One region of the Bradyrhizobium sp. HKCCYLS3013 genome, then DNA from elsewhere that is predicted to be linked to it. Evidence: predicted binding sites of a transcription regulator. Region 1 holds the regulator's gene; the other holds the start of a gene.
What was found. The regulator LexA, encoded in region 1, represses DNA repair genes until DNA is damaged. The targets are predictions, from matches to a motif close to TGTTCNNNNTGTGTTCNG.
Positions count from the first base shown of each region.

Region 2: the regulator LexA is predicted to act here: its motif matches at 2,544-2,561, upstream of ACQR1F_RS00865 (ribonuclease T2 family protein).

Region 1 is NZ_JBNPTK010000003.1:4,142-8,554, forward strand. It holds gene ACQR1F_RS06765 (LysR family transcriptional regulator) at 1-70, shown strand, start outside; gene ACQR1F_RS06770 (molybdopterin molybdotransferase MoeA) at 281-1,492, shown strand; gene lexA (transcriptional repressor LexA) at 1,698-2,396, shown strand; gene ACQR1F_RS06780 (hypothetical protein) at 2,687-3,127, shown strand; gene ACQR1F_RS06785 (ComEC/Rec2 family competence protein) at 3,516-4,413, opposite strand, start outside.
Region 2 is NZ_JBNPTK010000001.1:186,047-190,459, reverse strand. It holds gene ACQR1F_RS00885 (NAD(P)H-quinone oxidoreductase) at 1-857, shown strand, start outside; gene ACQR1F_RS00880 (DUF3617 domain-containing protein) at 904-1,452, opposite strand; gene ACQR1F_RS00875 (hypothetical protein) at 1,537-1,842, opposite strand; gene ACQR1F_RS00870 (hypothetical protein) at 2,011-2,469, shown strand; gene ACQR1F_RS00865 (ribonuclease T2 family protein) at 2,602-3,306, shown strand; gene ACQR1F_RS00860 (23S rRNA (adenine(2030)-N(6))-methyltransferase RlmJ) at 3,442-4,302, shown strand.

The DNA.
Region 1 (4,413 bases):
GCTGCGGAACATGGTGGCAAACATCCTGCACACCACCGAGCGCGCCGCCTGTCGCGCGGCTGCCGGATAGCTCCGTCTGGACTCCGTGTGCACGTGAGCAGATCGCGACTGCCCCCCGGCATGATTGCAGAGTTTCTCGCGCGATCGTGAGGCGTCGGGCCGGGCGACACACCTTCAGGCGATCGGAACGCAGAGAGGGGTTAGGCCCTTGGCCGCGCCGTGCGCGTTCGGTTAGAACGCGATTCAGTCGATCTGCCCGTCTTCGTCCGAAGGTAATCCCATGGCCCTGATGCCGGTCTCCGATGCGTTGTCCGCGGTGCTCGCCGGCACCGAGCCGCTGGCTGAGGAAATGGTCGGGCTGGACGAGGCCTATCACCGCATCCTGGCCCGCGACCTCGCGGCGCTGCGGACGCAGCCGCCCCAGGCGATGTCGGCGATGGATGGCTATGCGGTGCGCGCGGCCGACGCAGCCAAGGCCAAGGCGCGGCTGAAGGTGATCGGCGAGGTCGCGGCGGGACGGCCGTTCGATCGCGTGGTCGGGCCCGGCGAGGCGGCGCGGATCTTCACCGGCGGCGTTGTCCCCGCAGGCGCCGACGCGGTGGTGATCCAGGAGGACACGATCGCCGAGGACGGCCATGTCGTGATCACCGAGGCCGCGATCACAGGCCGGCACATCCGGCCGGCCGGCGTCGACTTCCACCAGGGCATGGTGCTGCTGAAGGCCGGGCGCCGACTCAGCGACCGCGACCTATCCCTGGCGGCCAGCATGAATCATCCGGCGCTGCCGGTGCGGCGGCGGCCGAAGGTGGCGCTGCTCGCCACCGGCGACGAGCTGGTGATGCCGGGCTCGACGCCCGGCCCGGGGCAGATCGTCTATTCCAACGGCTACGGCTTGCGGGCGCTGGTCCGCAGCGAGGGCGCGACGCCGATCGATCTCGGCATCGCCGCGGATACGATGGAGGCGACGGTCGCTGGAATCCGGCGCGCCCGCGCGGCCGAGGCCGACGTCCTGATCACGACCGGCGGCGCCTCGGTCGGCGATCACGACCTGGTCAAGCAGGCGCTGGAGGCCGAGGGCGTCGAAATGGCGTTCTGGAAGATCGCGATGCGGCCGGGCAAGCCGATGATGCACGGACGGCTCGGCGACATCAGGGTGATCGGACTGCCCGGCAATCCGGTGTCGTCCTATGTCTGCGCCATCCTGTTCATGGTGCCGCTGATTCGGCGCCTGCTCGGCCGCGACGAGGCCGTGATGCCGCGCGAGACCGCCCTGCTCGGCCGCGAGTTGGGGGCGAACGATTCGCGCGAGGACTATCTGCGGGCGCAGCTCAAGGAGCGCGCCGACGGCACCCTGGTCGCAACACCGGTGACGCAGCAGGATTCGTCGCTGCTCGGCAATCTCGCGCTGTCGCAGGCGCTGGTGATCCGGCCGGCGTTTGCGCCGAAGGCGCCTGCCGGCAGCCCGTGCGAGATCCTGCGCCTGCCGAACTGAGCCGCTTCCCCGGTAAAGCCCGGTCCGTTCATCATATTTTTAGGATTGCGGAACACACATCGAACATATAGTGTCCGTTCATGATTTGTTTTTAGTATGTTGCGGGCGACGCGATGACGGTCCGACTCCAGGGCGCTCTCAGCCGGCTTGTGCTCAAGGCGCAGCTCCTGGACTCGGACGACAACAAACCGGGGACCAGGTCGAGATGCTGACGCGCAAACAGTACGAACTTCTGCGGTTCATCAACGAGCGGCTCAAGGAAGCCGGCGTGCCGCCGTCCTTCGACGAGATGAAGGATGCGCTCGATCTGCGTTCGAAGTCCGGCATTCATCGCCTGATCACGGCGCTCGAGGAGCGCGGCTTCATCCGCCGGCTGCCGAATCGCGCCCGCGCGATCGAGGTGATCAAGCTGCCCGAGCTGTCGCAGGCCGCGGGCAACCGTCGCGGCTTCACGCCGTCGGTGATCGAGGGCAATCTCGGCAAGGTGCGCACCAGCACTCCCGCGCTGGACGATGGCGAGCGCCCCGTGGCGGTGCCGGTGATGGGCCGCATCGCCGCCGGTACCCCGATCGAGGCGCTGCAGACGCGCAGCCACACCATCAGCGTACCTGCCGACATGCTCGGCAACGGCGACCACTACGCGCTCGAGGTGCGCGGCGACTCGATGGTCGATGCCGGCATCCTCGACGGCGACATGGCGCTGATCCAGCGCAACGAGACCGCCGACACCGGCGACATCGTGGTGGCGCTGATCGACGATGAGGAAGCCACCTTGAAGCGCTTCCGCCGCCGCGGCGCATCGATCGCGCTGGAGCCGGCCAACACCGCCTACGAGGTGCGCATCTTGCCGCCGAACCGGGTGAAGATCCAAGGCAAGCTGGTCGGGCTGTACCGCAAGTACTGATCGCGAATGGGATCGGTCGATCGGCGGCGGGCGCACGCGCTGTCGCCGCCGAGCGAGAAGCCAGCCAAGCTGGAAGCAGCCAGCAAAATACGCCACACGCGAATGCACTTCATGATGTGCAGCGCGGCATGCTCAAACGCTTGTGATCGGCCGCGGGCACACGCGATGCAGATCAGCGCAGAATTGCCGCGAAGCGCGCGCTAACATCACCATCGATGTCCACTCTGATAGAGGCCTGCGCCTGTCCGGGGGGAGCGTGGGTCGGCTATCTCTCAACGAGGAGCGATCCGATGTGTGACTACAGCCTCCATGCGGTTGCGTCCCGTCCCGCCAAGGTCGGCGAGACGTTGATCTCGATGACCTTCCGTGGCACCGCCACCCGCGGCTTCGCGTTGGAGAGCGAGCCGACCGTCGCAGTCTGCATGCTGCCCGGCACCGAGTTGGCCTTCGCCGAGGACGTCCGCTACGACAGCCGCTGGCTCTGGACCCGGACGATCCGCGAGCGCGTCGCGAAGTTCAACAGCATCGAGACGCACATTCCCGATCGCCATCACGACGCGATCGAGTTCGCCGACGGCCGCCACGTGCTGGTGACCCAGCTCTGCGAGGGCCAGCGCGTCACCGTGCTGCAATTGCCGGTCAGCAAGCAGCCGGCAGAGCGTCGCCCGGACATCGCCGAGGATGTGCCGACGTCGCCGGCCACACCGATTCGCCGCATCAGCATCACCTGAGGGTCTGCGCGTCGGCATTTCTGTCGGTCGTGAGCGCGCTTTCGACGGTGGGAGACTTGGTCAACTTGGGTTCTGCAAGCGCAAAGTCCTCTCGGGCGAATCTCACGCCCCGGCATCGCATCGGATAGGAACGACATCCCTCGGCCGGCATTGTTTGCCGGGGGAGCTTGCCGCCGTGGTCAACAAGATCGATTGGAACAAGGCCGGACGGATCACCGAGCCCGGCCGCTACATGCTCGCGTTCGGATGGCTGACGGTCACGGCTGATGACGTCGCCATCTGGCAACGCTATCCGGGCGCTGCTTTCACGCTGGTCGAAGGGCCCTCGCTGTTCGATGGACCAGACGACACCGAGTATCATCTCGGCACGTTCGAGCTGCCCGGGCGCTCAATCCTGCTCGCCCTGCTCCGTCTCCGGCGGCGTCGCGTCCTGAAGCCGCGCGGCCGGCGCACGCGGCGTCAGCGTCGTGTCGAACTCGCCGGCCTCGGCGGGCGCCGGCCACCATGGGCGGTCAGTGCCGCCGGCGCGCGCCGGCGTCACGGCGAAGCCTTTGCCCTGCTGCACCAGCAACAAGGCGCCCTGCTGCCGCAGCCGCTCGCGATCGATCACGGCCGCCGCGCAGGATGACGGCGCGGCGCGCGCGGTGACGATCAGCGCGACACGGGCGCAATCGTCGGCGAGCGCCTCAGCGCGCAAGGTCATGGCGGCGAAGCGGCCGTCGGCCATCGCGACCACGCAGCCCGCCTCGTCGCAGGAGACGCCATCGGCGAGCGAGGCGTCCGCCGGCAGCCGGGCATCGGCGTCGGCCGCGAGCCACTCCTTGGTGGCGAACACATCCTTGCCGGCGCGCATCACATGCAGGCGTCCGTCACGGCCGCGCACCGCCACCGCGCGCCCATCGCCGGCGACCAGGACGTCGGGCAGCGGCGTCGCGGCCGCCCAGACGGTGGCGGCCGAGAGCATCACGGCGCCCAACCAGCGCAGCGGTGTGCGCAGCAGGCCGATCAGGATGACGCCCAGGCTGGCCAGGATCAGCGGGCCGATGCCGAAGGCCGGGATGCGCCCGACCGCGCCCGGCAGCGCCGCCACCCAGCGCGTCACCGCGATCATCCAGTCGATGCCGAGGCCCATCAGCGACCACCAGATGCCGTCCAGGCCGAACGGCGCCGCCAGCAGGCCCATCAGGCCGGCCGGCATCACCAGCGCCGAGACCACCGGCATCGCCGCGAGATTGGCGAGCACGCCATAGGGCGTCACGCGATGGAAATGGAAGGCGGCATAGGGC
Region 2 (4,413 bases), on a different contig from region 1:
ACCGTCACGACTGCAACCAGCGCGCTGCCGGGCCGTCGCGGGAGCCCAATCCCATACCGGGATTGGAAGCCTCGGGGCGCATCGTGGCCTGCGGCGCCGACGTTTCCCCGGAACGGCTGGGTCAAGCGGTGATGGCGCTGACCGACGGCGGCTCCTACGCGCAATACGTCGCCACCGATCAGCATCTTGCGCTGGACCTGCCGAGCAGCCTCGACTGGATCCAGGGCGCCGCCCTGCCCGAGGCGCTGTTCACGACCTGGTTCAACTTCTTCGAGCTGATGCGCATGGCGCCCGGCGAGACCACCCTGATTCACGGCGGCAGCAGCGGCGTCGGCACGATCGCGATCCAGCTGCTGCGCGCGCTGGGACATCCCGTCATGGCCACCGCCGGCACCGCGGAGAAGCGCGCCCTGGCACTCAGGCTCGGCTGCAGCGCCGTGTTCGACTATGCCGATCCCGATCTCGCCGAGCAGATCCGCGCGGCGACGGGGACGCGCGGGGTCGACTGCATCCTCGACACCTCCGCCGGCGCTCACATCGCCCAGGACCTTGCGGCGCTCGCGATGGGCGGACGGATCGCCCAGCTCTCGGCTGGACAGGGCAAGGAGCTGGCGGTGCCGCTGCGCAGCCTGATGGTGCGCCGGGCCAGCATCACCGGCGCGTTCCTGCGGTCGACGTCGCTCGATCTCAAGCGGCGCATCGCGACCGAGCTGCGGCAGCGGATCTGGCCTCTTCTCGGAACGGCCATTCGGCCGCACATCGACAGCACCTATCGCCTGTCCGAGGCGGCCGCTGCGCATGCCCGCATGGAGACGGGCCGGCACATCGGGAAGATCGTGCTTTGCGTCCGCGAATGAGCGACGATCCACGTCGCTGCGCCCATCACGCGCAACGAGCGCCCGCCTACTGCTTCACGCCCGGGATCAGGGCCTTCAGCTTGGCCATGTCCTTGACGTTCATCTTCATGCCGCCGGGCATCACGATGTCCCCGGGCTTCTGGTCGGGCCTGCAGGCGCCGAGCCATCTGGCCTCGATCGTCATCGCGGTGTCCTTCACCCCGGTGCCGGCGGCGCCGCCCGTGACTCGCGACATCGTCTTCACCGTATAGGCCGAGTTGAAATCGCCGGTGATGTCGGCATGCGATGTCGTATTGATGCCGCCGAAATTGCAGACCGAATCGGAAACGTAGCCGGTCACGGTCTTCTGGATGTCCTGCTTGGAGCAGACCTGCTGCGCCATCGGCGAGGCGAAGTTGTTCATCTCCTTGTCGGTGGCCGCGTCGGTGCAGTGCTGGATCGTCGCCTCCGGCAGCTGACCGCCGGATCTGATCATCTTCAGCTCCCACAGGCCGGCCTTGCGCACCGGCAGGTCGACGGCCCGAGCCTCATGGCTCGCGGTCACGCCCAGGAGGCAGCAGGCCAACAGCCCGATTGCGATGCGTGTGCAGGTCATGTGCCCCCGTTCCGGCTCGTTGATCGATGCCAGAGCGAATGCCGCCAAAAGATGGCAATTAGGAGAACGGCAGTTGATGGAAGGTCAGTAGAGCGTCCGCAGCGGCCGCTGCGCCGAGCCGTACGGTACCCAGCGGCAGGAGAACGAGACGTAGCCGCCGTAGCGCGCATCGACGGCGCCGAACTTCGCGACCTTGCCGTAGGAGGCGCAATGGTCGACCGCGAGCTGGCGCGCATCCGTGGTCTGGGCCAGCTGATAGGCGATGATGCCGCCGGTGTCATTGCCCTTGAAGGGCGGCACCACGTCGGCCTGGGCGGACGCGGCAACCAGAACCATCCCAGCGGCCACGAGGCCTGCAGTCTTCACGAATCCGGCCATCAGCGTCCGCATTGCATTCTCCTCGATCTGGCCTGCCATTCTAAAGGTCCCGTGCGGTCAAGAAAAGAACACCGGCCCCGGGTTAACAGGACTAATCGTGGAGTGTTGCCGCGTTGCACTTGACCTCCTGTGGCCACCGCGGCACGGTCCACGCTCCCGGATCAGCCTTGCGGACGGCCCATGCGCGACTTCAGCTCAGCTTTCAAGACGTTCGGTGCCGCATGCGGCGCGCTGCTCGCGGTCGCGACCGCGCCGGCCCAGGCGGCCAACCCGCTCGAGATGAACTTCTGGCTGTCCGGCCCGAAATATGACGGCCGGGTCGCGCCTTGCGAGGCGGCCATTCCGACCATCGTCTCGCGATTCCAGGACAAGGAGAGCACCTTCTGGAATTCCTCGCTGACGATTACCGGCGTCGCCAATGTCCATGAGATCGCCTTCCGGCCCTGGCAGTCCGACAATATTCCGCGCCGCTTCTGCACCGGCAGCGTGATGATCAGCGACGGCAAAGCGCGCACCGTCAACTTCTCGATCATCGAGGATGGCGGCTTCGCCGGCTATGACCAGGGCGTCGAGTTCTGCGTCGTCGGCCTCGATCGCAACTGGGCCTTCAATCCGGCCTGCCGCGCCGCCAAGCCCTGATTCGCCTTTCCCGGCGCATCGCCCGCTCGCGCGAGCGGCCAGCTGACCAATGGCTGCCTCGGGGCAGCCATTTTTGTTCTTGAAATGTTCCCGCGCGCTGGTAGGCTCCTGGCATTGTCCGGGGAGTATGCCATGTTCGATTGCCTGCGCCGACCTGCCGTCCTGTTGTCCAGAACGATCGCCTGCTTTGCCCTCTTGCTCGGTGTGCTCGCGGCTGGCTCCGCCGCGGCGCAGGACCGGCGCCAGAATGCGCCGGGCGCGTTCGACTTCTACGTTCTCTCGCTGTCGTGGTCGCCCTCGTACTGTGCCGAGGCGGAGGAGCGCGGCGGCCGCGGCAGCCGGTCCCAACAGTGCAGCGGCCGGCCCTACTCGTTCGTCGTGCACGGGCTGTGGCCGCAATACGAGAACGGCTACCCTGAATATTGCGAGCAGCCGGCGCCGCGCCTGCCGCGCAACATCATGACCTCGATGCTCGACCTGATGCCGGCGCCGGGCCTGATCTACAACGAGTGGGACAAGCACGGCACCTGCGCCGGCGTGTCGGCGAAGGCCTATTTCGAGGCCATCCGCAAGGCGCGAGCCGCCATCAAGATCCCGCCGGAATTTCTCGATCTCGCGGAAGCCAAGACAGTGGCGCCGGCGGCGGTCGAGGAGGCCTTCATCAAGGCCAACCCCAAGCTCACGACATCGGGCATTGCCGTCACCTGCAATCGCACGAGGCTGAGCGAGGTCCGGATCTGTCTGTCGAAGGACCTCGAGTTTCGCAATTGCGATGAGATCGACCGCCAGGCCTGCCGGCGCGACGAGGTCAACATGCCGCCGGTCCGCGGCGGCTAGCGACTGCGAATCGGGCGACCGCCGCGCGTCGGCCTGCGGCCCTCTTGGGGCCGCGCTGATCCGCGGCTCTCCGAAAGGGCATCCGGCGCATCGACGGGGTACCCTTTTGACGCGGAACGGCGTAACCCGGACGGCATGAACTACCGACACGCCTTTCACGCCGGCGGCTTCGCCGACGTCATCAAGCACATCGTGCTAACGCGCATCCTGGTCTACCTCCAGGAGAAGCCCGCTGCGTTCCGGGTGATCGACACCCATGCCGGCGCTGGCCTTTACGATCTCACCGGCGACGAGGCGACGCGCAGCGGCGAGTTCCTCACCGGCATTGCCCGCCTCCTGCAGGCGCGGCTGTCGGATCAGGTCTATGCGCTGGTCCAGCCCTATCTGGATATTGTCCGATCGTTCAATCCGACGGCCGAGCTCGTCGCCTATCCCGGCTCGCCGCTGATCGCGCGCGCGCTGCTGCGGCCGCAGGATCGCATGACCCTGTGCGAGCTGGCGCCGATCCCCCGCAAGCAGCTGATCGATCAGTTGCGCCGCGACACCCAGGCCCGCGTCGTCGATCTCGACGGCTGGGTCGCCCTGCCCGCCTTCGTGCCGCCGAACGAGCGCCGGGGCGTGGTGCTGATCGATCCGGCGTTCGAGGCGAAGGATGAGTTCGAGCGGCTCGCCGACCGCTTTGCCGCGGCCTTCGCGAAATGGACCACTGGTATCTACGTGCTGTGGTACCCCGCCAAGAGCCGGCGCGCCACCGAAGAGCTGAGCGATCGCATCGCGGCGCTCGCGGCCGCGGCCAAGCCAACCGGCAAGGTGCTGCGGGTCGAGTTCAGTGTTGCACCGCAGATCGAAGGCGAGGCGCTGACCTCGACCGGACTGCTGATCGTCAACCCGCCCTGGACATTGCATGACGAGCTGAAGCTCATCCTGCAGGAACTGCAGAAGCCGCTCGGCCAGGGCGGCGCGGCGCGCTTCCGAATCGAATTCCCCAAAGCTTGAAACGGCTACTGGTCGAAAAGCCGTAGTCAATCGGCGCGGAACCGTATTATTGTGTCCGATTGTAAGACTGGCTTTACGTTCCGCTTCCGCGAATGGTTGCGGCGGGGTGAT